Regions from separate parts of the Streptomyces sp. NPDC059900 genome, predicted to be linked through region 4. Evidence: riboswitches for the same ligand, from Rfam matches in the RefSeq annotation. Region 4 holds a riboswitch; each other region holds the start of a gene.
What was found. Region 4 has a riboswitch for cyclic di-AMP ahead of ACQKIP_RS18285 (NlpC/P60 family protein). Riboswitches for the same ligand answer to the same signal wherever they lie in the genome.
Positions count from the first base shown of each region.

Region 1: it holds a riboswitch for cyclic di-AMP, as region 4 does, so the genes downstream of both, ACQKIP_RS01925 (M23 family metallopeptidase) here and ACQKIP_RS18285 (NlpC/P60 family protein) in region 4, are expected to answer to the same signal.
Region 2: it holds a riboswitch for cyclic di-AMP, as region 4 does, so the genes downstream of both, ACQKIP_RS25825 (transglycosylase family protein) here and ACQKIP_RS18285 (NlpC/P60 family protein) in region 4, are expected to answer to the same signal.
Region 3: it holds a riboswitch for cyclic di-AMP, as region 4 does, so the genes downstream of both, ACQKIP_RS20585 (M23 family metallopeptidase) here and ACQKIP_RS18285 (NlpC/P60 family protein) in region 4, are expected to answer to the same signal.

Region 1 is NZ_JBNNJZ010000005.1:7,018-14,388, forward strand. Features, by position in the region: gene ACQKIP_RS01910 (GNAT family N-acetyltransferase) at 1-2,489, opposite strand, end outside; gene ACQKIP_RS01915 (HPr family phosphocarrier protein) at 2,699-2,980, shown strand; gene ACQKIP_RS01920 (GntR family transcriptional regulator) at 3,139-3,843, opposite strand; gene ACQKIP_RS01925 (M23 family metallopeptidase) at 4,087-4,890, opposite strand; cyclic di-AMP (ydaO/yuaA leader) riboswitch at 4,903-5,066, opposite strand; gene ACQKIP_RS01930 (M16 family metallopeptidase) at 5,282-6,667, opposite strand; gene ACQKIP_RS01935 (M16 family metallopeptidase) at 6,664-7,371, opposite strand, start outside.
Region 2 is NZ_JBNNJZ010000228.1:881-8,251, reverse strand. Features, by position in the region: gene ACQKIP_RS25855 (cyclopropane-fatty-acyl-phospholipid synthase family protein) at 1-175, opposite strand, end outside; gene ACQKIP_RS25850 (NAD(P)/FAD-dependent oxidoreductase) at 378-1,781, opposite strand; gene ACQKIP_RS25845 (Ppx/GppA phosphatase family protein) at 2,180-3,106, opposite strand; gene ACQKIP_RS25840 (DUF501 domain-containing protein) at 3,103-3,639, opposite strand; gene ACQKIP_RS25835 (FtsB family cell division protein) at 3,705-4,184, opposite strand; gene eno (phosphopyruvate hydratase) at 4,290-5,570, opposite strand; gene ACQKIP_RS25825 (transglycosylase family protein) at 5,798-6,505, opposite strand; cyclic di-AMP (ydaO/yuaA leader) riboswitch at 6,509-6,704, opposite strand; gene ACQKIP_RS25820 (transglycosylase family protein) at 6,886-7,371, opposite strand, start outside.
Region 3 is NZ_JBNNJZ010000147.1:8,996-16,366, forward strand. Features, by position in the region: gene lhgO (L-2-hydroxyglutarate oxidase) at 1-947, shown strand, start outside; gene trmB (tRNA (guanosine(46)-N7)-methyltransferase TrmB) at 1,105-1,947, shown strand; gene ACQKIP_RS20575 (PrsW family intramembrane metalloprotease) at 2,042-3,430, shown strand; gene ACQKIP_RS20580 (aldo/keto reductase) at 3,427-4,371, opposite strand; gene ACQKIP_RS20585 (M23 family metallopeptidase) at 4,505-5,590, opposite strand; cyclic di-AMP (ydaO/yuaA leader) riboswitch at 5,602-5,748, opposite strand; gene ACQKIP_RS20590 (PP2C family protein-serine/threonine phosphatase) at 6,019-7,254, opposite strand.
Region 4 is NZ_JBNNJZ010000119.1:174-7,544, forward strand. Features, by position in the region: partial or broken gene ACQKIP_RS18285 (NlpC/P60 family protein) at 1-1,052, opposite strand, end outside; cyclic di-AMP (ydaO/yuaA leader) riboswitch at 1,061-1,217, opposite strand; gene pcrA (DNA helicase PcrA) at 1,461-3,995, shown strand; gene ACQKIP_RS18295 (M23 family metallopeptidase) at 4,017-5,675, opposite strand; gene ACQKIP_RS18300 (lipase family alpha/beta hydrolase) at 5,882-6,736, opposite strand; gene ACQKIP_RS18305 (cobalamin B12-binding domain-containing protein) at 7,141-7,371, shown strand, end outside.

The sequences.
Region 1 (7,371 bases), on a different contig from region 4:
CGGGGCGCCATCGCCTGCACCACGGGCCGCAGCTCGACGGGCTTGCCGAACGTCTCGGTCAATTCGGCGTAGGCACGGCGCAATTGCTCTTCGTCCGCGAGGTCGAGGCGGACACCGCCGAGGTCGGCGCGGTGGCGCAGGTGCGGGGCCGTGGTCTTGAGGGCCACGGGGTAGCCGAGCGTGCGGGCGGCCGCCACCGCGGCGCCGGGGTCGGGCGCGGGCAGGGCGTCCCGTACGTCGATGCCGTAGCGCCCGAGCAGTTCGCGCGCGTCGTCCTGGGTGAGGGTGGCGCCACGCGGGTCGCCCTGCTCGGCCAGCAGCTCATCGATCCGCCGGGCGGTGCCGTGCTCGTCGATGTCCTCGTACTCATGCACTTTGCCGGGCTCCGCTGCTTCCCGCCGCCACTGCGCGTACTTAACGGCTTCGGCAAGCGCACGGACGGCACGCTCGGCGGCGGGGTAGGCGGGGATGCGATAGGCAGAGTCCGTGTCCGTGTCCGTGTCCGCTGCTGTGGGCAGGCGTTCCGCAGGGCGATTGGGGTCTCCCCTGCTCGAACGTAGTTGAGAGCTTGGGGAAGGGTGGGCACAGCGCTCACCGCCGGGTGCCTGTGCAGGGGCGTCGGGCCGGGTACTCGCGGCAGCCGAAAGCGCTTCGGCAAGCCCGCCAAGCTCGACGTGCACCACGGCCACCGGCTTCGCCGGACACCCCGCGGCCGCATCCCGCAGAGCGGCGGCAAGCTCCTCCCCCTCGGGAGACTCGGGAGTGGGCCCGTCCTCCCCCACCCAGGGAATGGCGGTCACGATCACCGAGTCACAGGCATCGTCCGACAGGGCGTCGACCAAGGCGGCCCGGAAGTCCTCCGGGGTGGCCCCGGTAGTCAGATCCCGCGGAGGCAACGGCCGAAGCCCGTCAGCAACACACGCGTCGTACGTGAGCAGCCCGAGCGACTCGGAGTTCCCGAGAATCGCCACCCGCGGCCCCGCGGGCAACGGCTGCCCCGCAAGCAGCAGCCCCGCGTCCACCATCTCGGTGACGGTGTCCACCCGGATGACCCCGGCCTGGCGCAGCAGCGCCGACACCGTGGCATGCGGAAGCCGCGTGGCCTGGACGGCGTGCCCCGTGGGCGCGATCCCGCTGTGCTTGGCCCCCTGCACCACGACCAGCGGCTTCGCCGTCGCCGCCCGCCGGGCGAGCCGGGTGAACTTGCGGGGGTTGCCGATGGACTCCAGGTACATCAGGGCGACATCGGTGTCGGGGTCCTCGTACCAGTACTGGAGCACGTCGTTGCCGGACACGTCCGCACGGTTGCCCGCACTGACGAAGGTCGAAAGACCCGCACCGCGCCGGTGCAGCCCGGACAGCAGCGCGATGCCGATCGCACCGGACTGGGTGAAGAGGCCGATCCGCCCGCGCTCGGGAGGATGCGGGGCCAGCGAGGCGTTGAGCCGCACGTCCGGCGACGTATTGATGACCCCGAAGGCGTTCGGGCCGAGGATGCGCGTGCCGTACGACCGCGCCTGCCGCACCAGCTCGCGCTGCCGCTCACGCCCTTCGGGACCGCTTTCCGCGTACCCGGCGGAGATCACGACGAGGCCGGGCACCCCGAGCTCGCCGCACTCGGCGACGGCCTGCGGCACCCGCTCGGCGGGCACGGTGACGACGGCCAGCTCGACGGGCGCGTCGATGTCCCGCACGGAGCGGTACGCGGGCACCCCGTCGACCTCGCTCCCCGCCTCGAACGCGCTGTTCACCGCGTACAGACTGCCCGTGAAGCCCGCCTCGCGCAGATTGCGCAGCACGCTGCGGCCCACGCCGCCCGGCGTGCGCCCGACGCCGATCACGGCGACCGACGCCGGTGTCAGCAGCCGCTGCACCGACCGCGCCTCGGCGCGCTGCTCCCTGGCGCGCTGCACGGCGAGCGAGCGGTCGGTCGGTTCCAGATCGAATTCGAGTCGTACGACGCCGTCCTCGAAGCTGCGCTTCTGCTGGTAGCCCGCATCCGTGAACACCTTGATCATCTTGGTGTTGGCGGGCAGCACCTCGGCGGCGAAGCGCCGGATGCCGCGCTCCCTGGCGACGGCCGCGATGTGTTCGAGGAGGGTGGAGGCGACGCCGCGGCCCTGATGGGCGTCCTGCACCAGGAAGGCGACCTCGGCCTCGTCGGCGGGCGCGCTCGCGGACATGCCGCGGGAGTCGATGCGGTCGAAGCGCACGGTCGCGATGAACTCGCCGCCCACGGTGGCCGCGAGACCCACGCGGTCCACTTGGTCGTGATGGGTGAACCGGTGGACGTCCTTGGCGGACAGGCGGGGGTAGGGCGCGAAGAAGCGGTAGTACTTCGACTCGTCCGAGACCTGCTCGTAGAAGCTGACGAGGCGGTCCGCGTCCTCGGCCGTGATCGGCCGGATCCGGGCGGTGCCTCCGTCACGCAGGACGACATCGGCTTCCCAGTGGGAGGGATATGCCTGCCGGTCCGACGGGGTCGTCATGGGGCCAGGGTACGGGTCGCGGGGGCGCGGCGGCCGGGGCAGGCTAGGAGTCGTCGAAGGGCGGGACGCGGGCCCGTGGCACGAGGACGTACGGTCGACGGGGCAGGACCTCCGGTCGATGCCGTACGGACCAGCGGCCGGCGGAGCACGCGTGACGGCATGAGACACTGGTCTAGACAACTGTGAGACATCCGGAAGGGCAGCAACACATGGCTGAGCGCCGCGTCAACGTCGGCTGGGCCGAGGGCCTTCACGCCCGACCCGCCTCCATCTTCGTCCGCGCGGCCACCGCCGCCGGCGTCCCCGTGACGATCGCCAAGGCGGACGGCAACCCCGTGAACGCCGCCTCCATGCTCGCCGTGCTCGGCCTGGGCGCGCAGGGCGGCGAGGAGATCGTGCTCGCCTCCGACGCCGAGGGTGCGGACGCTGCTCTCGACCGTCTGGCGAAGCTGGTCGCCGACGGTCTCGAGGAGCTTCCCGAGACTGTCTAGTAAAGACCGGTACTCATACGGCGAAGGGCCCGCCCGAATTCGAGGGCGGGCCCTTCGCCGTTTTTGCGCACCCCGCCGAATACCGAGGACTTATCCCGGATTCGGGCAGCAGAAATAGCACCCCGCCGAATAGCACTTCTTTGTATACGGCGCCTCTGTTAATGCCGGAGGCCCACCGTGTTTACGGCATGTTGCGAATCCCTCACACGATCACGGCCCACGGCCCGGTGACCTTGCGGAACAAAGCGCGGCCGGTGCGCGGCCGTCGACCGTTCCGCGTGGGCCGCGGCGAGCGACCTGGCCCGTTCCGCGTCCCCGCGGGCGACCGCGTCGACGATCGCGGCGTGCTCCGCCCAGGACTCCGCGGGAGCGGCCGGCCCCTCGACGACGTACATCCAGGCGATCTTGTGCCGGAGCTGGGTGAGCAGCGCCGTGAGGCCGGGGCTGCCGGACGACTGGGCGAGCGTCTCGTGGAACCAGCCGCCCAGCGAGCGCAGGTCCTCGCTGTGGCCGCGCCGGGAACGCTCCTGGCCGAGCCTGACGAGGCCGCGCAGGACCTTCAGATGGGCCTCCGTGCGGCGCTGCGCGGCACGGGCGGCGCCGAGCGGCTCCAGGAGCAGGCGGATCTCCAGGAGGTCGGCGGCCTCCTGCTCGGTGGGCTCGGCCACGCAGGCGCCCGCATGCCGGCGCGTGACGACGAAGCCCTCGGCCTCCAGGGTGCGCAGGGCCTCGCGCACGGGGACGCGGGAGACTCCGTAGCGGCGCGCGAGCAGTTCCTCGGTGAGCCGGCCGCCCCGTTCGTAGACACCGGAGACGATGTCGTCCCGGATGGCCGTGCACACCGAGTGCGCGGGAATGCGCATGACCTGACCTCCGCCTTAATCCCCGCGAAACGCGGTCGATCGACGCTTTTTCAGTGACTCTATTGCAGAGCGACTGAATTTCCGATGGCTGGCCAGAATCCATGGATACTTTTGGCCAAAGGTGATGCGTGACCAAAGGCGGCGGGGACGTGACCAAAGGAGGCGGGGAACGACGAAAGCCCCGGCTCGCGATGAGCCGGGGCTTTCGGTGAATCGGGTGTGCGTCGCGCGGGCCGCCGTGGATCAGACGTTGACGCCGTGCGAGCGGAGGTAGGCGACCGGGTCGATGTCCGTGCCGTAGTCCTCGCCGGTGCGGGCCTCGAAGTGCAGGTGCGGGCCGCTGGAGTTGCCGGTGGAGCCCGACAGGCCTATCTGCTGGCCCGGCGTGACCGCCTGGCCGACGGTGACACCGAGGGACGACATGTGGCCGTACTGGGTGTACGTGCCGTCGTTCATCTTGATGACCACGTTGTTGCCGTAGGCGCCGCCCCAGCCGGCCTCGACGACGGTGCCGGAGCCCACCGCGTGGACCGAGGTGCCGGACGCGGCGTGGAAGTCGATCCCGGTGTGGCTGCCGGAGGACCACATGCCGCCGCCCGCCTGGTAGCCCGTGGAGACGGACGAGCCGGAGACCGGGGCGACGTAGGTGTTCAGGCGCTTGCGCTCGGCCTCGCGGGCGGCGCGCTCCTTGGCCTCGCGCTCCTTCTTGGCCTTGGCCTTCGCCTCGGCCTCGGCCTTGCGCTTGGCCTCCTCGGCCTTCTTCTTGGCGGCCTCTTCGGCCTTCTTGGCGGCCGCGGCGGCGTCGGCGGCCTGCTGCTGGGCGGTGGCCTGCGCGTCGATGCTCGCGGCCAGCGAGTCGCCGACGGAGACGGCCTGGGTGAGGCCGGTGTGCTCGAGGGCAACCGCGTCGTCGGCGGCGAGCGCCGGAGCGGCCAGGCCTCCGATGACACCGGTGGTGGTCAGTGCGGCGACGCCCGCCACATTCGCGGTCGTGCGCGTGAGGCGGCTCGGGCGACGGTGCTTCCCGGTGGCACGGGTAAACGCCATGAAGCGGCTGATCCTTTCCTTCCTTCTCGCCTACCGGGTTAGCTGACGGGTTCGGAGCAGGAAGGTCTCCTACGAGTCCCTCACCTCACGGCAAGGTTCCCGATTCACCCCAAGGGGACATGTGGGTCCCCGGCTCCCCTGGCTCGCGCCGTACGGGGACTCGGCGATGACTGTCCGGTGCCGCGGGTGCGGCGTACTGCATGACGAACAGCCGGACCAGACGCTAAGCGTGGCGTCTTTCAAACGACAAACGGATCAGAGCTTTTGTAGCGCACGCCACAGGGCAGACACGTAACCTCCGTACTAATTCGGACATATGGGGACCCCAGTGGCTAATTCCAGCCACTGGGGTCCCCATATGTCCTGACTGTCACTCAGGCTGTCACCGTGCTCAGCCGGTGACGACACTCACTTCGCCGATGCCGAGCGCCCTGACGGGCTCCTCGATCTGCGCGGCATCGCCGACGAGCACCGTCACGAGCCGGTCCACGGGGAAGGCGCTCACCACGGCGGCGGTGGCCTCCACGGTGCCGGTCGCGGCCAACTGGCGGTACAGCTGGGCCTGGAAGTCGTCGGGCAGGTGCTGCTCGACCTGGTCGGCCAGGGTGGCCGCGACGGACGCCGCCATCTCGTACTTGAGCGGGGCCACGCCCACCAGGTTCTGCACGGCGACATCGCGCTCGGCGTCCGTGAGGCCTTCGGCGGCGAGGGTGCGCAGGACCTTCCACAGGTCATCGAGGGCCGGTCCCGTGGACTCGGTGTCCACGGAGCCGCTGATGGCCAGCATGGCGGCGCCGGTGCCGTCCGGAGCCGAACGCAGGACCTGGGCGAACGACCGTACGCCGTAGGTGTATCCCTTCTCCTCGCGCAGGACGCGGTCCAGGCGCGAGGTGAGGGTGCCGCCGAGGCAGTACGTGCCGAGCACCTGGGCGGGCCAGACACGGTCGTGCCTGTCCGGTCCCACGCGACCGATGAGCAGCTGCGTCTGGACGGCGCCCGGGCGGTCGACGATCACGACACGCCCGGTGTCGTCGGCGGTCACCGGGGGCACCGGCCGCGGCTGGGCCGTGCCGCCCGTCCAGGAGCCGAGGGTGTCGGCGAGGACGGCGTCCAGGTCGGTGCCGGTGAGGTCGCCCACGACGACGGCGGTCGCCGTGGCGGGACGCACGTGCTTCTCGTAGAAGGCACGCACCGCGGCGGAGTCGATGGCCTTGACCGTCTCCTCCGTGCCCTGCCGGGGCCGCGACATGCGCGAGGTGGCCGGGAACAGCTGCCGGGAGAGCTCCTTGGCTGCGCGGCGCCCCGGGTTGGCGGCCTCGTGCGGGATCTCGTCCAGGCGGTTGGTCACGAGGCGTTCGATCTCGCTGTCCGCGAAGGCGGGGGCGCGCAGGGCGTCGGAGAGCAGACCGAGCGCCTTCGGCAGACGGGAGACCGGGACCTCCAGGGAGACCCGGACGCCGGGGTGGTCGGCGTGCGCGTCCATGCTGGCGCCGCAGCGGTCGAGCTCGGCGGCGAAGTCCTCGGCGGAGTGCTTGTCGGTGCCTTCGTTGAAGGCCCTCGCCATGATCGTGGCGACGCCGTCGAGGCCCGCGGGCTCGGCTTCGAGCGGCGCCTCCAGGTGGATCTCCACGGCGACGACCTGCTGGCCGGGGCGGTGGCAGCGCAGCACGGTGAGGCCGTTGTCCAGGGTGGCGCGCTCGGGCGCGGGGAAGGCCCACGGCCGGGCGGCGCCCGCTTGCGGCTGCGGGTGGAACTGCATCGTCGCGGCCTCGGTCACTTCGCCGCCTCCTCTTCGTCCTCGTCGGTGGCTTCGGGGCCCGCTGTGTCCGCTGCGTCGGCTGTGTCCGCTACGGGTTCGTACACGAGCACCGCGCGGTTGTCGGGGCGCAGGCGGGCCGCTGCGGCCGCCTTGACCTCTTCGGCGGTGACGTCGAGGACACGCCCGACGGCGGTCAGGGCGAGCTGCGGGTCGCCGAACAGGACGGCGTAACGGCACAGTTCGTCCGCGCGGCCCGCGACCGTGGCGAGCCGGTCAAGCCACTCGCGCTCCAGCTGTGCCTGGGCGCGCTCCATCTCCTCCTCGGTGGGGCCCTCTTCCGCGAAGCGGGCGAGCTCCTCGTCGACGGCGGCCTCGATGACGGGCACCTCGACGTCGCCGGACGTCTTCACGTCGAGCCAGCCCAGCGAGGGGGCGCCGGCGAGCCGCAGCAGGCCGAATCCGGCCGCCACCGCGGTGCGGTCGCGGCGCACGAGGCGGTTGTAGAGCCGGGACGACTCGCCGCTGCCGAGGACCGTGAGCGCCAGGTCGGCCGCGTCGCACGCGCGCGTGCCGTCCTCCGGGAGGCGGTAGGCGGCCATCAGGGCGCGGGCCGGGACATCCTCCTCGACGACCTCGCGCAGCTCCTTGCCGATGACGTCGGGCAGCGAGCCGTCACGCGGCGGCTGCTTGCCGTCGTGCGAGGGGATGGACCCGAAGTACTT
Region 2 (7,371 bases), on a different contig from region 4:
CCAGTTCGCCCGGCTTCCACATCACGCGGCGCAGGGCACGGCGATTGCGTATGACGAGGGTGGGGCCACCCGGTGGTCCCGCTTCGGAGCCGTCCCAGGCACGAATGCGTACGGGGAGCGGGGCTCCCAGCATCTGTTCGGCAAGGTGCTTCAGCCGCAGTGCGGCATCGGGCATGGTGCACACCTCCGTGACGGATAAATCCCGGATAGGTTCGACACCACGTAAACACCAACCGCACGCTTGCGCAGTCCCGTTGTCGCGTCACGGATCGGCAAAATACATGTAGCCACCATGTATGCAGTCCGGAAAAACCCGAAGGGGCCGCCCGCACCACGGATGGCGGGCGGCCCCTTCGGGGCTGATCAGTGACCGGAGGTCAGGAGGCCTTGGCCTTCTCCTCGGACCCGGCGGCGACCGGCTCGGCCTTGGCCGCGGCGGGCTTCGGCGCGGGCTTGGCGGCCTCGTAGAACTCCTCGCGGGGAGTCTCCATGGCGCCGAGCGAGACGACCTCGCGCTTGAGGAAGACCGCGAGCGTCCAGTCCGCGAAGACCCGGATCTTGCGGTTGAACGTCGGCATCGCCATGCCGTGGTACGCGCGGTGCATGTACCAGGCCAGACGGCCCTTGAGCTTGATCTTCATCTTGCCCATGACGATCATCGCGACGCCCTTGTGCAGGCCGAGACCGGCGACCGCACCCTTGTTGGCGTGGCTGTACTCCTTCTGCGGGAAGCCCCGCATGCCGGAGATGACGTTGTCGCCGAGGACCTTGGCCTGACGCAGCGCGTGCTGGGCGTTCGGCGGGCACCAGGCGTTCTCGTTGCCCGCCTTGCGGCCGACCATGTCCGGCACCTGGGCGTTGTCGCCCGCGGCCCAGATGTAGTCGGTGCCCTGGACCTGGAGGGTCGTCTGGGTGTCCACGTGGCCGCGGGGGCCAAGGGGCAGACCGAAGCGGGCGAGCGCCGGGTTCGGCTTGACGCCGGCGGTCCACACGATGGTGCTGGAGTCGACCTCCAGGCCGTTGTTCAGCACCACGTGGCCGTCCACGCAGGAGTCCATGCCGGTCTTGAGGTAGACCTCGACACCGCGGCCCTCGAGGTGCTCCTTGCCGTACTGGCCGAGCTTCGGGCCGACCTCGGGAAGGATCTTGTCCGCGACGTCGACGAGCACGAAGCGCATGTCCTCGCGCTTCACGTTGTTGTAGTACTTGGCCGCGTCGCGGGCCATGTCCTCGACCTCGCCGATGGTCTCCGCACCCGCGAAGCCACCGCCGACGAAGACGAAGGTCAGCGCCTTGCGGCGGACGTCCTCGTCCGTCGTGGAGTCAGCCTTGTCCAGCTGCTCGAGGACGTGGTTGCGCAGGCCGATGGCCTCCTCGATTCCCTTCATGCCGATGCCCTGCTCGGCGAGGCCGGGGATCGGGAAGGTGCGGGAGACCGCGCCCATCGCGATGACCAGGTAGTCGAAAGGCAGCTCGTACGCCTCGCCCACGAGGGGGGCGATCGTGGCGACCTTGCGGTCCTGATCGATGGTGGTGACCCGGCCGGTCAGCACTTCGGCCTTGGGCAGCACGCGTCGCAGCGGGACGACGACGTGCCGAGGCGAAATGCTGCCTGCGGCGGCTTCGGGGAGGAAGGGCTGGTAGGTCATGTACGACCGGGGGTCGACGACCGTGACGGTCGCCTCTCCGTAGCGCATCTTCTTGAGGATGCGCCGAGCTGCGTACAGGCCTACGTACCCACCGCCTACAACGAGGATCCTGGGACGCTCCGTGGTGCTCATGCCATCGAGTATCCACCTGCCCGAGGGGGGTCGCTCGTGCGCCCCTTCACAAGCATGGGCAGGCCCTCTGCTACACTTCGCCGCCCACGTGACACAGGCCATAGCGCCCCGGGGGAACCACGACACAACCCGAGACGTTGTGCACCCCTTGTGAGCTGCCGCTCTGGCCTCCGGGGCCCGGTGGACCACTCGCCCGGTCCACGCTCCGGACACACTCCCGAACCTTCACTGTCATGGGTCGCGAGGCCCTCAGGGGTCACATTCAGGGGCCCGGAGCCCCTGAATCTCGTCCAACCGAGCCGATTTCCTTGTGAAGAACTTCACGAAGTTTCCCGACAGGAAGTCGCCAGGGAGCCTTTCGGCCCCTCCGGCAGCCGCTCAGACGCTACATCACGCGCTCAGGCGATCGACCAGCCGATGCCGTCGAGGATGTCGTGCTCGCTCACGACGACCTCCCTGGCCCCGGTCCGTTCCATGATCGACAGGAGGACGAGCGCGCCCGACACGATGACGTCCACGCGGCCGGGGTGCATGACGGGGATCGCCGCGCGCTCGTCGTGCGTGGCCCGGCTCAGCCGGTCGACGATCTCGCCGACCTGCTCGTACGAGACGCGGGAGTGGTGGATCGCCGCCCAGTCGTATGTGTCGAGGCCGAGGGCGATCGCGGCCACCGTGGTCACCGAGCCCGCGAGCCCGACCAGGGTGCGGGCCTCGCCGATCGGCACGGTCTGCTCGGCGAGGTCCAGGGCGGCCCTGATGTCCGCCCGGACGGCGTCCAGTTCGGCGGGCGCGGGCGGGTCGGTGCGGATGTGCCGCTCGGTCAGGCGCACACAGCCGACGTCGACCGAGCGGGCGGCGCGGACCCCGTCGTCGCCGACCACGAACTCCGTGGAGCCGCCGCCGATGTCCACGACGAGGTAGGGCTTGGCCAGATGGTCGCTGCCCGTCAGCTCCTTCGTCGCGCCCGTGAAGGAGAACTCGGCCTCCTGGTCACCGCTGATGACCTCCGGCTCGACGCCCAGGATGTCCAGGACCCCGCGTACGAAGTCGTCGCGGTTCTCCGCGTCGCGGGACGCGGAGGTCGCCACGAAGCGGACGCGCTCCGCGCCGTGGCTCTTGATCACTTCCGCGTACTCGCGGCAGGCGGCGAAGGTCCGCTCCAGGGCCTCGGGGGCCAGGCGCCCCGTCTGGTCCACGCCCTGGCCGAGGCGGACGACGGTCATCCTGCGGTCCAGGTCGACCAGTTCGCCGGTCGCGGGGTCGGCGTCCGCCACCAGGAGGCGGATGGAGTTCGTGCCGCAGTCGATGGCGGCCACGCGGGTCACTTGGCGGGCTCCTCGTCGGCGCACGGCGTGACGCACGGCCCCTTGGCCCACCACTGGGGAAGCATCGCGATCGCCTCGTCGCCCAGGGGGTTCACGCCGGGGCCCGCGGCCAGGGAGTGGCCGACCAGGACGTGCAGGCACTTCACGCGATCCGGCATGCCGCCCGCGCTGGGGAAGCCCTCGAGGACCTCGATGGCGTCACGGCGGGCGATGTAGTCCTCGTGCGCCTTGCGGTACGCGGCGGCAAGGTCGGGGTCCGTCTTCAGCCGCTCCGACATCTCCTTCATGACGCCGTTGGCCTCAAGGGTGCCGATCGCGGAGGCGGCCCGCGGGCACGTCAGGTAGTACGTCGTCGGGAACGGCGTCCCGTCCGGCAGGCGCGGCGCCGTCTCGACGACGTCCGGCTGCCCGCACGGGCAGCGGTGGGCGATGGCCCGCAGGCCGCGCGGCGGACGGCCGAGCTGCTGCTTGAAGGCCTCGACGTCGGCGTCGGTGGGCTCGGTGCGCGGGGTGGTCGGCGGGGGCGTTTCCATGCCTGTCTTTCGATCGGTTCTCTACGAGAGGTGGGTTCTCTGCGAGAGGTATGGGTGAGAGAAGGTCAGTCCTCGTCCGGGCGGTCGGCCTTGTCGACGCCGTCCCAGACGTTGGAGTACCAGGGCCTGGCGGCCGCCCCCTGGTCGGAGCGCTGCTTCTTCGCCGCCGCGGGATCGATCACCGTATAGCCGGTCTCGCCCGGCATCACATAGTGCAGCCGGTCCCTGATGCGCTGCTCCGCGTACGCGTCGTCCCGCCAGCGGGCCTTCTCGTCCCGCAGCTTCTCGACGTTCTCGCGGCGCTCGGCCTGCTCCTTGCGCTGCTCGGCGATCTCCGCGCGCTGGGAGACGTACTGCCTTATCGGATAGGCGAGCGCGACGACCAGCGAGCAGAGCACGAGCGCGAGGAGCGCGGCGCGTCCCGTGAGCCGGGAACGGCGCGCCTGTCGCTTCGTCTGGGAGCGGTAGACACGCTCCGCGGTCTGCTCGCCGAGCAGCCGCAGCCTGGTCGCGGTGGAGAACCGGTCGCGGTCCTTCACGGCCATGTGTGCCGCCTCCCCGATACGTACGAACGTCCCCGCACACGGTACGGGACCGAGTACGGGGACGTACGTAACTACTCAGCGGCGCCGGGGCCCGGGCTCAGAAGCTCAGCCCTTGAAGCGGGGGAACGCCGAACGACCGGCGTAGACCGCGGCGTCATCCAGGATCTCCTCGATGCGCAGGAGCTGGTTGTACTTGGCGACGCGCTCGGAGCGGGCCGGGGCGCCGGTCTTGATCTGGCCGCAGTTGGTGGCGACGGCGAGGTCGGCGATGGTGACGTCCTCGGTCTCGCCGGAGCGGTGCGACATCATGCACTTGAAGCCGCTGCGCTGGGCCATCTCGACGGCGTCGAGGGTCTCGGTCAGCGAGCCGATCTGGTTGACCTTCACCAGGAGGGCGTTCGCGGACTTCTCCTCGATGCCACGGGCCAGGCGCTCGGGGTTGGTGACGAAGAGGTCGTCGCCGACGAGCTGGACCTTGTCGCCCAGCTTCTCGGTGATGACGTTCCAGCCGGCCCAGTCGTCCTCGAACAGCGGGTCCTCGATGGAGACGAGCGGGTACGAGGAGACGAGCTCCTCGTAGTACTCGGTCATCTCGGCGGCCGAGCGGGACTTGCCCTCGAACTCGTACGAGCCGTCCTTGTAGAACTCGGACGCGGCGACGTCGAGCGCGAGCGCGATCTGCTCGCCGGGGACGTAACCGGCCTGCTTGATGGCCTCGAGGATGAGGTCGAGCGCGGCGCGGTTGGAGTCGAGGTTCGGCGCGAAGCCGCCCTCGTCGCCCAGGCCGGTGGACAGGCCCTTGTCCTTCAGGACCTTCTTCAGCGTGTGGTAGACCTCGGTGCCCCAGCGCAGGGCCTCGGAGAACGACTCGGCGCCGATCGGCGCGATCATGAACTCCTGGATGTCGACGTTCGAGTCGGCGTGCGACCCGCCGTTCAGGATGTTCATCATCGGAACGGGCAGCAGGTGCGCGTTCGGGCCGCCGAGGTAGCGGAAGAGCGGCAGGTCGGAGGCCTCCGACGCGGCGTGCGCGACGGCGAGCGAGACGCCGAGGATGGCGTTGGCGCCGAGCGAGCCCTTGTTGTCGGTGGCGTCGAGGTCGAACATCGCCTGGTCGATCAGGCGCTGCTCGGTGGCGTCGTACCCGACGAGCTCCGGGCCGATCTGCTCGATGACGGCGAGGACGGCCTTCTCGACGCCCTTGCCCTGGTAACGGTTGGGGTCACCGTCACGGAGTTCGATGGCCTCGAAAGCACCGGTGGACGCACCGGACGGAACGGCGGCACGACCCGTGCTGCCGTCGTCGAGGCCGACCTCGACCTCGACCGTGGGGTTGCCTCGGGAGTCCAGGATTTCCCGGGCTACGACGACGTCGATGGACGGCACGAGCATCTCCTTCTGGGATGTGACGCGAGTACGCGGGGCGTCGGCCCCGCGGACACGAGCCTAACCGGCTCCCGGACAACAGCCAGCCGACCGACCGTCCTGTGGACAAACCGAGAGCAAAATGTTTACGAACGGAACAAACATACCCCGCCCCCGGTGCGTACGGGGGATACGCGCACCGGGGGCGGGGTGGACCCGTGGGGACGGGGGCGGGCAGCAGCTACCGCTTAGCTGAGGTGGAGCTGCTGACCGGGGTAGATCATGTCGGCGTTGTCGATGATGTCGCCGTTGAGCTTGTACACCTTGTGCCAGCCGCCCTTGACGTTCTTCGCCTCGGCGATCTTGGAGAGGGTGTCACCCTTCTCGACCTTGTACTCGCCGTCGCCCTTCTTGACCTTCTTGCCGGTCGGGGTCTCGACGGTCTTCTTGGACTCGGTCTTGGGCGCCTCGGCCTTGGGAGCGGCCTTCTGCTGCGGCTGCTCGGTCTGCGGCGTGGGCTGGCTCTTGGGCTGCTCCTGGGTCTGCTGCGGGGCGCTCTCCTGCGCACCGCCACCCTCGTTGGAGGCGCCCGAGAGGCCGACGCCGCAGCTCGGCCAGGCACCCTTGCCCTGACCCGCGAGAACCTTCTCGCCGATCTCTATCTGCTGGGCCTTGGAGGCCTTGTCCGCGCTGGGCGCGTACTTCGTGCCGCCGTACGCCGCCCAGGTGGACGACGAGAACTGCAGGCCGCCGGTGTAGCCGTTACCGGTGTTGATCGACCAGTTGCCGCCGGACTCGCACTGCGCGACGGCGTCCCACTCGGAGTTCGTCGCGGCGGATGCCTGGCCGGCCGCCATCAGCGGGGCTGCGACCGCGACACCGGTGACGCCGGCGAGCGTGGCGACACGGGTGGCCTTGGACGGGCGGCGGTGCTTGCCCTTGCTGGAAAACAGCATGAGTGATCCCCTCACCGACGCCTGCGAGGTGAGCTGTCGGGTTCGGGCCGATGAAGTTGCCCGGCCGCGCTTCTGTGAGCGCGGCTTAACCCCTAGCCGTTTCCGTCCGTCTCCCCGCCTCGCTCTCACGAGGCCGTTCAACGGCCGGTCCGGGCGGAAACCTTGGGTCCCCCGCTCCTGCCTACGGCGCTTGCGCGACGACTGTTCCCGAACGGCCGTTGGCAGGACTCGGCGTACCGACCGGCGGGGCCCGCTGTGGCGAGCGGTCACGACCGTAGGCATGCTCCCGGCCGAATTCCAAAGACGATCAGGGCCTTTGAGACCCATGTCTCACTTGCGCCAATCTGGACATCAGGCGCAAAGCGACTCGCCAACTACCCCTACTTTTCGCCCAAATCGAGGCTCTGACCGGGAAGGATGAGGTCGGGGTCGGAGCCGACAGACTCCTCGTTCTCGGCGTACAGCTCGGTCCACCCGCCCCGCACGTCGAGGTCGTCGGCGATGACCGAGAGGCTGTCTCCGGAGCGGACCGTGTACGTCCCGTCGGAGCCGTCCTGCTGGCGCTCGTCGCCACGGGAGGCGTGCCGGCCCGAACCCTCGCGGGAGGAGTCCTCCGCGGCCTCGTCGTCCGCGCTGCCGCCGCGGTGGCGGCCTTCGCCGTCACCGGCCGAGGGGGTGGCGGCGGGCGAAGTGGCATCGTCACGGCCGGACTTGGCCGAGTCATCCGACTTGCCCGACTCGCCCGGCTCGTCGTGATTCTTGTCTCGCGCCTCGTCGTCGGCGCGGGAGTCGGAGCCGGAGCCGGATTCACCGGAGTCCTTGTCCGACGACTTGTCCGAAGGCTCGGCGCTTTCCGAGGAGTCGGC
Region 3 (7,371 bases), on a different contig from region 4:
AGTACGGCATCGCGCACGAGGTCACCGGCAAGCTGATCGTCGCCACCGAGCGCGCCGAGCTGACCCGCCTGCACGCACTCGTCCAGCGCGGCCGGGAGAACGGCATTCCGGTGCGGGAACTGGGCCCCGCCCAGATCACGGAGTACGAACCGGAGGTGCGCGGGCTCGCCGCGATCCAGGTCGGCACGACCGGGATATGTGACTACGGCTCGGTGGCGGAGCGGCTCGCGGACGCCTCGGGGGCCGATGTCCGTTACGGCGCGGAGGTCGTCCGCATCGACCGGCGGGCGGCGCTCGGGGTCGCCGTTCGTACGGCCGACGGCTCGGTGGTGCGGGGAAAGGTCCTGGTCAACTGCGCCGGGCTGCACTGCGACCGGGTCGCGATGCTGGCCGGTGACGACCCGGGCATGCGGATCGTGCCCTTCCGCGGGGAGTACTTCGACCTGAAGCGTCCCGAGCTCGTGCGGGGCCTGGTCTATCCCGTGCCGGACCCGGCCTTCCCCTTCCTGGGAGTCCATCTGACGCGCGGCATCGGGGGCGGGGTCCACGTGGGACCCAACGCCGTGCCGGCCCTCGCCCGCGAGGGGTACGGATGGGGTGTGGTGCGACCGCGTGAGCTGGCGGGCACGGTGAGCTGGCCGGGGGCCTGGCGGATGGCCGGGCGCCACTGGCGGTACGGGGCGGGGGAAGTCCGGCGCTCCCTCTCCAGGGCGGCGTTCACCACGGCGGTGCGCAGGCTGCTGCCCGCGGTGACCTCGGACGATCTTGTGCCGGTGGCCGCGGGGGTGCGGGCGCAGGCCGTCTTGCGTGACGGGACGCTGGTCGATGACTTCCTCATCCGGGAGGGGGCACGGACCGTGCACGTGCTGAACGCGCCCTCACCTGCGGCGACGGCCTCGCTGCCCATCGGACGGGCGGTGGCCCGGCGGGTGCTGGCGACTCTGTAGGGGCGGGGTGTCCTCAATCGCCGGACGGGCTGAACCATCAGCCCGTCCGGCGATTGAGGACGAACTCGGCGGAGCCGGTGATGACGGTACGTACAAGGCTCTCGCGCCGAGCGAGTTTTCGGGAAGGGGTGGGGTTGGGGATTAATATCCCCCCACTGTGTCTGAGTCGAACGCCACCCCCGAGCGCCCCCACGCCCCCCGCCCGAAGGCCGAGCCCCGTTTCCCCGACGGGCCCTCGCCCGATCCGGCCGGGTCGCACTTCGAGCGGCGGATCCGCAGCTTCCAGCCCCGCAGGAGCCGCGTCACCACCAGCCAGGGGGACGCGCTGCAACGCCTGTGGCCCAAGTGGGGCCTGGACATCGACGGCAAGGGCGTACTCGACCTCGCCGAGATGTTCCGCACCGAGCACGGCGAACGCCCCGTCGTACTGGAGATCGGCTTCGGCATGGGCGAAGCCACCGCGCAGATGGCCGCCGACGACCCGGACACCGGCATCCTGGCCGTGGACGTACACACGCCGGGCCAGGGAAACCTCCTCGGCCTCGCCGAGCGCAACGGCCTCGACAACATCCGCGTGGCGAACGGCGACGCCGTCATCCTGCTCCGCGAAATGCTCGCGCCCGCCTCCCTCGACGGCCTCCGTGTCTACTTCCCCGACCCCTGGCCCAAGGCCCGCCACCACAAGCGCCGCATCATCCAGCCCGAGTTCCTTGACCTCGTCGCGCCCCGTCTCAAGCCCGGCGCCCTGCTGCACTGCGCGACCGACTGGGAGCCGTACGCCGAGCAGATGCTGGAGGTGCTCACCGCGCACCCCGCCTTCGAGAACACGCAGGACGACGGCGGGTACGCGCCACGCCCCTCCTTCCGCCCCCTCACCCGGTTCGAGGGCCAGGGCCTGGACAAGGGACACGTGGTCAACGACCTGCTGTTCCGCCGCACACCCGGCCAAGGGGCCCAGGCCACCGGCCAGAAGGACCCGGCCACCGGCCCAGCGGACTGAGATACCGGCCACGGGGCCTGAGACACCGTCGCGGCCCACCCCCGTCCCTCGTTAGGGTCAACGCGTGGCCACCCGTTCTGCGTACCCGCACCCGATGCCCCCCGACGGGATGCCCCCCGAGGGGCCCGCCGGGCTGCGGCACGCGCGCTGGTGGCAGCGCCGGGCGATACGCGCGGCCGCCCTGGTCACGCTGCTCGCCCTGTCCGGCCTGGTGATCCTGGCCCTGGTCCGGGAGCAGACCGGCACCGAAGGCTTCCTGGTCGGGCTCGGCCTCGCGACGCTGCCCGTGCCGCTCCTGGTGGCCGCCTTCCGCTGGCTGCAACGGGTCCAGCCGGGCCCCTGGCGGAATCTGCTCTTCGCCTTCGCCTGGGGCGCCTGCGCCGCAGCCCTCATAGCGATCGTCGCGAACAGCTTCGCGACCCGCTGGATAGCCACCGCCACCGCCGACCCCACCAGCGCCGACACCCTCGGCGCCACGGTGATAGCGCCGATCGTCGAGGAGAGCGCGAAGGCGGCAGCCGTGCTGCTCGTCTTCCTCTTCCGCAGACGCGAGTTCACCGGCATCGTCGACGGCGTGGTGATCGCCGGAGTGACCGCGACCGGCTTCGCGTTCACCGAGAACATCCTCTATCTGGGCAGCGCCTTCGGCACCGACCAGCTCAACGGCGACACGGGGCTCGCGTCCGTGACGGCGGCGACCTTCTTCGTACGCGTCGTGATGTCGCCCTTCGCGCACCCGCTCTTCACCGTGCTCACCGGCATCGGCTTCGGCATCGCCGCGCTCAGCGCCGACCGGCAGAACTGGCGCCGCGTCCTGCTCCCGCTCGGCGGACTCCTCCTGGCGATGGGCCTGCACGCGCTGTGGAACGGCTCGGCCAGCTTCGGGGACTACGGCTTCTTCGCCGTGTACGCGGCCTTCATGCTGCCCGCGTTCGGCCTGCTCACCTGGCTGGTGATCTGGATCAGGCAGCGCGGCCTGCGCATCGTGCGCGCCGAACTGCCCGCGTACGTGCTCGCGGGCTGGCTCAGCGCCCCCGAGCCGTACGCCCTCGGCACGATGCGCGCCCGCACCCTGGCCCGCGACTACGCCTCCTACGCCCAGGGCAAGGCCGCGGCGCGCACGGTCGCGCAGTACGAGACGTACGCGACGTCTCTCGCGCTCCTGCGGCACCGCGGGCGCAAGGGCCGCGCGGGCGCCGACTTCGTCGTACGGGAGCGGGAGTTGCTGAACGCCCTGTGGGAGCGCCGGGAGGCCGCACGGCCCGCCCTGGCCTACGCGGCACGCGTGACGGCACCGGTGCTCGTACCGATGCCGCCGCAGTACGGGTACCAGCAGCCCTACGGGTATCCGCAGCCGTACGGATACCAGCAGCCCTACCCGCAGCACCAGCACCAGCACCAGCCCCCGTACGGATATCCGCACGCCCAGCCCGCGCTGCCCTACCCCGCGCCCTACCCCGCGTACAACCCCTACCGCGGTTAGGCGGAGGCCGTGGTGAGGGCCGTGATCTCGGCCTGCGTCAGTTCCAGGTCACCCACCGCGAGCAGCGCGGGCAGCTGCTCGACCGTACGGGCCGACGCGATCGGCGCCGCCACCGTCGGCTGCGCCGCGAGCCACGCAAGGGCCACGGTCGCGTGCTCGGCGCCGCGGGCCTCGGCGATCTCGTCGAGCGCGGCGAGCACCCGCCGGCCGCGCTCGGTCTCCAGGTGCTTGCCCGCGCCCGCGGCCCGCGCGCTGTCGACCTGCGTGCCCGGGCGGTACTTTCCGGTCAGGAAGCCGGAGGCGAGCGCGTAGTACGGGACGGCCGCAAGGCCCGAGCGCGATGCGACCTCCTGGAGCGAACCCTCGTACGTGTCGCGCGAGACGAGGTTGTAGTGCGGCTGGAGCGCCGTGTAGCGCGCGAGGCCCTCGCGGTCGGAGAAGTCGAGGAACTCCTGGAGGCGCTCGGGGGTGACGTTCGATGCGGCGATGGCGCGCACCTTGCCGGACGTCACCAGGTCGTCGAGCGCGCCGATGATCTCCTCGACGGGGACGCTGGGGTCGTCGTAGTGCGTGTAGTAGAGGTCGATGTAGTCGGTGCGCAGGCGGCGCAGCGACTCCTCGGCACCGGCCTTGATGGTGTTCGCGGACAGGCCCTTGTAATCGGGGTGGGCGCCGACCTTGGTGGCGAGCACGACGTCCGAGCGGTTGCCGCGCGCGGCCAGCCAGTTGCCGATGACGGTCTCGGACTCGCCGCCCTTGTTGCCGTCCACCCAGGCCGAGTAGACGTCGGCGGTGTCGATGAAGTTGCCGCCTGCGGCGGTGTAGGCGTCGAGCACCGAGAAGGACCGGTCCTCGTCGGCCGTCCAGCCGAAGACGTTGCCGCCGAGTGCGAGCGGGAAGACGTCGAGGTCGGACGAGCCGAGCTTGCGGAGAGAAGTCATACGGGGATCAACGCCCATACGGATCACAGCATTCCGCAGCGCAGGCCCGCGGCACCCGGTTGGCGGGCATGCCGAACCGGCAGCCCTGGCGTCGGGGGGTTGTCGCCAGGACCGCCGGGGTTCCGGGATTACCTCAGAGCGACTGGCCCTTGCCGCGCAGCCACGCCGCCGGGTCGACCCCGGTGGAGTCGCCGCCCGGGTGGACCTCCAGGTGGAGGTGGGCGCCGGTGACATTGCCGGTCGCGCCGACGCGGCCGATGGTCTCGCCGGTGGTGACCTTCTGGCCGACGCTGACGCTCATCGAGGACTGGTGGCAGAACCAGAGCTCGGTGCCGTCGTCGAGTTCGAGGATCGTGCGGTAGCCGTACGCCCCAGCCCAGCCGGCCTCCTTGATGGTGCCGGAGTGGATGGCCTTGATGGGCGTGCCCGTGGGAGCCGCGAAGTCCAGGCCGGTGTGGTAGCCGGAGGACCACATGGAACCGGGCTGACCGAAGGTGCCGGTGAGGGTGTACGAGGCGACGGGGAGCGTGTAGCTCTTCGCGAGCTTGGCCAGGCGCTCAGCCTCGGCCTTCTTCTTGGCCTCCGCCTCGGCCTTCTTCTTCGCGGCGGCCTTCTCGGCGGCGATCTTCTTCTCGGCCGCGGACTGCTTGGCGGCGGCCTGTTCGGCGGCCTGCTTGACGGCGGCTTCTTCGGCCGCCTTCTGGACCGCGTCGTCCGCCTGGTCCTGCTGGTTCTCGGCCTGCTCCATGATGCGCGCCCGCAGTGCCTCGCCCGCGTCCGTGGTGCCCTGCTCGGCGTCGGCGCTGCTGAGGCCGGCGGAGCTCAGGGGCGCGGCGGCAACCGTCACGCCGTTGTCCGCGGCAGCGGAGTCGGAGGAGTCGCCGGATATCAAAGACCCGACGCCCGGAAGCGACTTGGCCTCCGGCAGCGAGTCCGTGACCGCCGACATGTCCGGCATCTCGATGGAGACCGGGGGCTTGCCGCCCTGCGCGGTGGCTATGCCGCCCGCGCCGACGGCGGCGATGACGCCCACGCCGAGAACCGTGGAGCTGCGGGCGAGCCCGCCACCGCCCCGCTTGTGCACGCGGTGCCTGCCGCGGACGGGACGGATGGACTCCTCGGTGGGGTTCCATTCCTCCCAGGAATTTTCGTCATACCCACCGAAATCGTCGTCATTCGGTACGTACGCGCCTTGGGGGGCAGGGCGGTTGGACGCCACGGGGGCGCACTCCTTTCCTTCCTTCTCGCCTACCGGGTTAGCTGACGGGTTCGGAGCAGGAAGGTCTCCTACGAACACCTGGCACGGATGCACAGATGCCCGATTCACCCCAATTGGTGGTTCCCCGGCTCCCTTTCGGGATTAGGCGCGTGCGCGCGGAGCCGCCTCGAGTGACGGCTGGGACGACCGCGCTGCGTTATCGAACGTTAATAGACAGCAGGGTCGTATTCCAAGCCGTTCCGACTGATCGTTAACGTCATTGGCCTGTACTTAATGGGACACGAGGGTTCGGAACGGGGCGAGTTGTCGTCACTTCTTCACACACCGCAGCTTCACATCTCCTTGACAGTACGTCAGTTGTTATGCGGAGTGAGGTCCTTCAGTCACGGCCCGTGACATCGGCCCGCCTCACTTGGCGTCGACCCGCGTTATCTTGCGTCGGTCCTGGGCGCCGAAGGCCGCCGCACCGCGAGCAGAGCCATGTCGTCGGTCGTCCCGCCGCCGGTGTGCCGCCGCACTTCCTCGGCGAGCGTGGACAGCAGCGCGTCGGGTCCGTCGGGGCCGGGGAAGATGCGGCCGCCGAGCCGGGCGGCGGGGTCGTAGAACTCGCCCCGCCAGTCGCGCGCCTCGGAGAGCCCGTCGGTGTAGAGCAGCAGCATCGCCCCCGGCGGGAACTCCGACTCGTCCGCACGGTCCGGCCAGGCCCCCAGCTCGCCCATCCCCAGCGGCAGCGCGGGCTCGGTCGCGGACAGGACGCACAGCCGTCCGTCGCCGTGCAGGAGGAGCGGCCCCGGATGCCCGCGATTGATCAGGCGTACGGGACCTCCGCCGTGCGGGATCTCCGCGAGGATGGCGGTGGTGAACCCCTCGAAGTCGTCGAGCCCGTCGCGCCGCGTGCCCTCGCGCGCCAGTGCCCGCTCCAGGCGCTGCGCCACCGCCTCCAGCGTGGACTCCTGCTCGGCGGCCTCCCGGAACGCCCCGATGACGACGGCGACGGCCGCCACCGCGCCCATGCCCTTCCCCCGCACGTCGCCGACGATGACGCGTACGCCGTGCGAGGTGTCCTGCACCGCGTACAGATCACCCCCGATGAACGCGTCCGCCTCCGCGGCCTCGTACCGCGCGGCGACGTCGAGCCCGCCGATCCGGGGGTCCGGCTGCGGCAGTACGGCGCGCTGGGCGGCCTCGGCGATGGAGCGGGCGGAGGCGAGTTGTTCGTCGCTGCGGCTCACGACGCGGTTGATCAGGACGGCGAGCACGGCCACGGTCAGGACCGTGAGCACTTCCGTGACGGCTTCCACGTCGGTGGTGGTGCTCGCCCTGAAGTGCAGGACCAGGACGGTGGCGCAGGTGCCGAGGCCGACGAGGACGGTGCCGAGCAGCGAGTAGAAGGGGGCGGCGATCAGCGGGGCAGCCGTGAAGAGGGGCGCCGCGGTGAACGCGGCCGGTGTCGAGACGTCGTAGACCACCCCGACGACGATGAGCAGCAGCGGAAGGGCCCGCACGAACGCCCGCTCATGCCTGACGACGGGCCCCGCGCCGGAGCCCGTGCGGGGAGCGTTGCCGGAGCCCGGCAGAGGTCGCCCCTTGCCGGGATCTCGGCGCACGGACCGGCGCACCGGCCTGCCCGCGCCCCCGCCACCGCTGCCTCCTCGCTGCCCCACCGGTCTCTCCCGCCGAATTCCGCGGCCAGGACCAGATCCATGACCACGTTCATCCAGGGTTCCCGGAGCGGCGGCGGGCGGCGACCGGTGTGGGCCGACCGGGTGGCTGCCGCGCAC
Region 4 (7,371 bases):
TCACCAGGCTTGGCGTCGGCCGTCTTCACGGTCGTGCCGACCTTCACCTGGTCCCACGTCGTACGCGGCAGGGAGATCCCCGCGGCCTTCCACGCGTCCTGGGTGAGCCCGGAGCAGTCGTACGAGTCGGGGCCGGTGGCACCCCACACGTACGGCTTGCCGATCTGGGCCTCCGCGAAGTTGATGACCTTCGCGGCCTTCGTCGCGTAAGCGCCGTCCGTGCCGCCGGAGCCCGTGCCGGAGCCGGAGCCGGTGTCGGAACCGGAGCCCGAGTCGGGGGTCTCCTTGTTCTTCTCGCGCTCCTTGGCGGCGGCCTCTTCAGCCGCCTTGCGCTTGGCCTCCGCCTCGGCCTCCTGCTTGCGGGCCAGCTCGGCGGCCTTGCGCTTGGCCGCCTCTTCCTTCTTCTTCTCGATCGCCGCGAGCCGCGCCTTCTCCTCGGCCGTCAGCTCCGAGAGCAGCGTGCGCGCCTTGCCCAGCTTCTCCTGGACGTCCTGCTTGCTCGTCTTGAGGTCGTCCCGCGAGTCGCTCAGCGTCTGAAGGCTCTTGGCGGCCTTCGTGCGCTGCTTCGTCGCGGCGGCCTGCTTCGTCTGGTAGTCGTCGACCGCCTTCTTCTGGCGCGCGGTCAGCCGGTCCGACAGATGGTTCTGGTCGAAGTACCCCTGCGGGTCGTCGGCCAGCATCATCGTGGCGGTCTCGGAGACGGCGCCGGTGCGGTACTGCGCAGCGGCGAACGAGCCCAGCTCCTGGCGGGCCTCGTTCAGCTTGTCGGTGCGCTCGGCCACGTCGTCGAGCAGGGTGTCGACCTTCTTGCGCTGCTTGTCGGTGCGCTCCTTGGCCGAGTTGTACTTCTGTGTGGCCACGCCCGCCTGGTGGTAGAGGTCGTCCACCTTCTTCTGGACCTCTTCGAGGCTGGGCTTCTGCGGTGCGGACGGTGCCGCCTGCGCGCTCTGTGACAGCAGGGCCACGGAGGTGAGGGCCGCCGTCGTGATGCCGAGGGCGGGAGTGGCGCGTAGGGCGGCAATGCGGGTCCGCGGCTTGCGGTGCGACGCCAAGGGAGGCGACTCCTTCCGTAGACCGCCTACCGGGTTAGCTGTCGGGTTCGGGCGGGTGGTTCCGGAAGGTTGCCCTACAGTCCCGTACTGCGTACGGGACCGATTCACCCCAAGTTCATCGTGGGTCCCCGGCTCCGAGGAGATCGAACTCGGCGGAGGCCACACGTTACCGGCGGGGTTCGCCGGTGGGAGTACGAGCAGCCCGCGCAGCACGCTAGCCAACTCGTGTGGTCCGTGTGAAGGTTGATGTTCGATATGCCCGATACATTTTCGTTACTTTACGAAGCTCTTGACGCGGGCACGTCGCGCCTAAGCGGAGAGTAATCGTCCGCGGGCAGGGCGTAGGCTGAGTGACGTGGCCGGAACCCGGGGCGGGTTGTCAGTGGGGCCGCCTAGACTCGGGAGGCGATGAGCAGCCTCTTTGATGACAGCTTCCTGGCGGACCTCAAGCCCTCGCGGGCTTCGGAGGAAGAGCCCCCGCCACCGCCCGAGGACAGCGCTCCGGAATCCATTCCGGATGATCTGTTCGACGGGAAGTTCGACGCGCCCGCACCGCGCGACGCGCACTACCGCGGCGGCGCCCCGCGCCCCGTGATCGACCCGGCGGCCCTCCTCGACGGTCTCAACGAGAACCAGCGCGCGGCCGTCGTGCACGCGGACTCCCCGCTGCTCATCGTCGCGGGCGCGGGCTCCGGCAAGACCCGGGTCCTCACGCACCGCATCGCGCACCTCCTGGCCGAGCGGCACGTGCACCCGGGCCAGATCCTGGCGATCACGTTCACGAACAAGGCCGCCGGCGAGATGAAGGAGCGCGTCGAGCAGCTCGTCGGCCCGCGGGCCAACGCGATGTGGGTGTCGACCTTCCACAGCGCGTGCGTCCGCATCCTGCGCCGCGAGTCGAAGAAGCTCGGCTTCACGTCCTCCTTCTCGATCTACGACGCCGCGGACTCCAAGCGCCTGATGGCACTGGTCTGCCGTGACCTGGACATCGACCCGAAGAAGTTCCCGCCGAAGTCCTTCAGCGCCAAGATCTCGAACTTGAAGAACGAGCTGATCGACGAGGAGACCTTCGCAGGTCAGGCCGCCGACGGCTTCGAGAAGACGCTTGCCCAGGCATACGCGATGTACCAGTCGCGGCTGCGCGAGGCGAACGCCCTCGACTTCGACGACCTGATCATGACGACGGTCCACATGTTCCGCGCGTTCCCGGACGTCGCCGAGCACTACCGCCGCCGCTTCCGGCACGTGATGGTCGACGAGTACCAGGACACCAACCACGCCCAGTACGCCCTGGTGCGAGAGTTGGTCGGTCCTTCCGGGGGAGAGGGGGACGACCCGGCCGAGTTGTGTGTCGTGGGTGACGCCGACCAGTCGATCTACGCCTTCCGCGGCGCCACCATCCGCAACATCCTCCAGTTCGAGGAGGACTACCCGGACGCGACGACGATCCTCCTGGAGCAGAACTACCGCTCCACGCAGACGATCCTGACCGCCGCCAACGCCGTCATCGAGCGCAACGAAAGCCGCCGCCCCAAGAACCTGTGGACCAACGCGGGCGCGGGTGCGGGCATCATCGGCTATGTCGCCGACACCGAACACGACGAGGCGCAGTTCGTCGCCGACGAGATCGACCGGCTCACCGACGCGGGCGACGCGAAGGCCGGTGACGTCGCGATCTTCTACCGGACGAACGCGCAGTCCCGTGTCTTCGAAGAGATCTTCATCCGCGTCGGCCTGCCCTACAAGGTCGTCGGTGGCGTGCGCTTCTACGAGCGCAAGGAAGTCCGGGACGTCCTCGCGTATCTGCGCGTGCTCGCCAACCCGGAGGACTCCGTCCCGCTGCGGCGCATTCTCAACGTACCCAAGAGGGGCATCGGCGACCGCGCCGAGGCGATGATCGACGCGCTCTCGCAGCGCGAGAAGATCTCCTTCCCGCAGGCGCTGAAGCGCGTCGACGAGGCGTACGGGATGGCGGCCCGCTCGGCGAACGCCGTCAAGCGTTTCAACACGCTGATGGAGGAGCTGCGGACCATCGTCGAGTCCGGCGCGGGCCCTGCCGTCGTCCTGGAGGCCGTGCTCGAACGGACCGGGTATCTCGCCGAGCTCCAGGCCTCGACCGACCCGCAGGACGAGACGCGCATCGAGAACCTCCAGGAACTCGCCGCCGTGGCCCTGGAGTTCGAACAGGACAGCGGTGCGGGCGGCGAGGCCGGTGCAGCCGGTGAGAGCGGCGAAGGCGGAGGGGAGACCGAGGGCGCAGAGGACGCGGGCGCGGGCACCGGTGCTTCGGGCACGCTCTCCGAGTTCCTGGAGCGGGTCGCGCTCGTCGCCGACTCGGACCAGATCCCCGACGAGGAGGACGACGGCTCCGGGGTCATCACACTGATGACGCTGCACACCGCCAAGGGCCTGGAGTTCCCGGTCGTCTTCCTGACCGGCATGGAGGACGGCGTCTTCCCGCACATGCGCTCCCTCGGCCAGGTCAAGGAGCTCGAGGAAGAGCGCCGCCTTGCGTACGTGGGCATCACGCGCGCGCGGGAGCGGCTCTACCTGACGCGGTCCTCGATGCGCAGCGCCTGGGGACAGCCTTCGTACAACCCGCCCTCGCGGTTCCTGGAGGAGATCCCGGAGGCGCACCTGGACTGGAAGCGGACGGGTTCCGTCGGCGCACCGGCATCCTCGGGGCCCGCAGCGGGAATCGCCTCCTCCTTGTCGTCGTCGCGCTCGCGCACCGGGGGCGCGCAGGGCTTCGCCACGCGCCGCGCCACGGAGAAGCCGGTGGTCGCACTGTCGGTGGGGGACCGGGTCACGCACGACCAGTTCGGCCTCGGGACCGTGGTCGGGGTGAAGGGCACGGGCGCGAACGCCGAGGCGACGGTGGACTTCGGAGAGCCGAAGCCGAAGCGGCTGCTGCTGCGGTACGCGCCGGTGGAGAAGCTGTAACGCGCGCGGCGGCGGCCGGAGTTACGTCGGGTCGAGGCCGTGGCTGCGCAGCCACGGCAGCGGGTCGATCGCCGAGCCGCCGCCGGGACGCACCTCGAAGTGCAGGTGCGGACCCGTGGAGTTGCCGGAGTTCCCGGAGAACGCGATGGGGTCGCCGGCCTTGACCGGGCCGCTGGAAACCTTGTGCGTGGAGAGGTGGCAGTACCACGTCTCCGTGCCGTCCTTGGCGGTCACGATCGCCATGTTGCCGTAGGCGCTGTTCCACTTCGTGGAGACGGTGCCGTCGGTGGCGGCGAGCACCTCGGTGCCGTACGACACCGGGAAGTCGATTCCGGAGTGCGCGGACATCCAGTTGATGCCGGCCTGGCCGTAGTACGCGCTCAGGCCGTGCTGCTTGACCGGCAGCGCGAACTTGGGGCGCAGGCGCTCCTTGCGCGCGGCTTCCTCGGCGGCCTTCTTCTCGGCGGCGACCTTCTCCGCCTTGAGGTCGATGCGCTCCTGGGTGCGGCTCGCGCGGTCGGCGAAGTCACCGGCGTCCGCGGAGAGGTTGGCCAGCTGCGTGTCGAGCTTGTTGTTGGCGGCGGAGGGCTGCACGGACGCGGGGTCCGGAGCGGAAGCCGCCTGCGCCTCCTTCTCGCCGCCGCCGCCGAAGTCACCCACGGAAGCGGCGGCGATACCCGCGACGCCCATCACGCAGGCGGACGGCACGGCGACGGTGAAGAGCGCGGAGCGCTTGGCGGGCGAGCGGCGGCGGGCCCGCGAGCGGGTGCCGTGCGAGCGGTCCGTGACCGGCGGCCCGTCGTCACCGGCAAGGCCGACCAGGCTCGGCTCGACCGGGCCGAGCGAATCGGCGGGAGCCTCGTCGGGCGTGAACTCGTGCTCGGCGGGAACCGGTTGGGCGTAGGCCTCGGGGGAGTGCTCCCCGGCGGGGTAGGGCTCGGTTGCGTAGGACCCGGTGTCGTAGGGCGAATGCTCGTACGTTTCAGCAGCCTCGTACGTGTCCGGCGCTCCGGGCGTGTCCCCGGCTTCGTACGTCCCGAGTGCGTCCTGCGTACCGAGTGAGTCGTGCGTCCCGAGAGCATCGAGCGTCTCGGGGGTGCCGAACGCCTCATGCGTCCCGGTGGCACCGGCCCCGTACGTCATGTCCTGGCCGCCGGAGTTCCACGCGGTCGCGTCGTACGCGCCGGTGTCGAAGGCCTGCGTCTCCCACTGGCCGGTCTGCTGCGGCTGGTTCCAGGCGGTGGCGTCCCACTGGCCGCTGGTGTCGGGGCCGGACTGGGCCGGGATGTCGGCGGAGAGGTGCTGGTAGCCGCCGGTGGACCACATCGCCGTGGTGTCGTAGCTGCCGGTCTCGTACCCGCCCGTGTCGTACGCGGCCCGGTGCTGCGCGGCGTACGGGTCGTAGTTCAGCGTCTGCTGCGTGCCCGTCGTGGCCCACTGGCCGGTGTCGTACGAGCTGCCGGGCATGTCGCCGAAGAGCGGGTCGGACGCGAAGCTCCCGGTGTCGGGACCGGCCGTCGCATAGCTGCCCGTGGTGTCGAAGCTTCCGGTGGAGAAGCCGTCGTATCCGGCATAGGCGCCCTGCGGGGTGCTCTGCTGGTCATACGCCGCGTAGGGCGCATAGTCGGCGGGTGCCGAGGCCGGGGGTGTCGAGCTCCCCGACGGGTGACGGTCGTTCACCAACTTCTCTTTCGCCTCGGCAGCAGGGGGCAGAGCAGTGCGGCGACTGTACCCGGCGGTATGCGGGCGCGACAATCTTCGTCAGGTTTCACGCTCTCAGGAAACGGGCATTCGGCCGTCTTTCGGCGGACTGCGGGCACAGCTTTGGCCCTGCGTTCGAAGTCCGTTCGACAAATTCGCTGCTCCGCGAGGTGCGGAACTGCCCCTCAGGCCACCGTCAGTCCGTTCTCGGCACCCGTCGCGGGGGTCCCCGGGGCAGGCAGGTCGAGGGCCTGGCGGATTCCGGCGGCGACCGCGGGGTGCACCGGCAGGGCGAGATGACCGATACCGGAGACACGTACGTTCTGCGCGATCAGGTCGGGATGGTTGACGCAGGCCGTTTCGAGGGGAGCCATCAGCTGGTCCAGGTCGCTCCAGAAGCTCACGAAACGCGTCCTGCAGTCCGGCGCGGGCTCGCGCAGCTCCTCGATCACGTCCGAGCCGGGGCGCATCTGGCGCACGATGGGGTGCGCGTCGGCCAGCGGCACGACCCGCGTTCCCTCATGTGGGGTACCGAGGGTGACCAGCGTGCGCACGCGTGCGTCGCCGCCCAGGCGCTGCGCGTAGTAGCGGGCTATCAGGCCGCCGAGGCTGTGTCCGACGATGTCGACCTGGTGATGGCCCGTGCGCTCGCAGATCTCCTCTATGTGGCGGCCGAGCAACTCGGCGGCAGTGCGGATGTCGCACGTGAGAGGGGAGTAGTTCAGGGACTCCACGTGCTGGCCGCCGTGCTGGGCCAGGGAGCGGCGCAGCAGGACGAAGACCGAGCGGTTGTCGATGAAGCCGTGCAGCAGGACGACCGGCGGGCGGCTCTCCGCGGGGAGCCGGGGGGCGTCGGGCGGCGGCAGTTCGGCGGCGATCCGGCGTTCCTGGACGATGCCCGACGGGTAAAGAAGGAGGTGGCCGGCGAGGATCGCCACCTCGAGTGCGGTCGCTTTCAGCAGAGCCATGGAGAGCCCCGCCAGTCTGGCGGGCGAGAGCAGGCACGGCGGACGAAAGGGCAGGACCCTCGTGATGGTCATGGTCGACCTCCCGGTCGGCACGCGAGAGGACGGCTCTGTCCCCCGTGTGCCCGTAGCGGGGAGGCGTGGCAGAGGCCGTACGGCGGTGCGTGGTCAGCGCCGGTGGCGCCCTGCATACCGGCGCGATCGCCGATGTGCCGCGTCACCACGGCGCGCAGCGGACGGCGCGGTGGCACGGCGACCTCGTTGCGGCTCCCCTTGCGCCGTCCCGGGGGCGGTCCGTGGACCGCTGGATACGGGAGTGGCGCGCAGCGAACGTGTCCCATCGTGTGATTTCCCCCTCGCTCCACACCGTGAAACTGCCGGGTGCGAGATGCTGGAGATAACGTTCGTTCACTTCCCCGGCCGGTGCGGCACGGGATGCCAGTGCTCGGACAGATGGATATCGGTACATGGAGGCAGTGATGGGTGTGGCAGCCGGTCCGATCCGCGTGGTGGTGGCCAAGCCGGGTCTCGACGGTCATGATCGCGGGGCCAAGGTGATCGCTAGGGCACTGCGTGACGCGGGTATGGAGGTCATCTACACCGGCCTGCATCAGACGCCCGAGCAGGTGGTGGACACCGCGATCCAGGAGGACGCCGACGCGATCGGTCTGTCCATCCTCTCCGGTGCGCACAACACGCTGTTCGCGCGG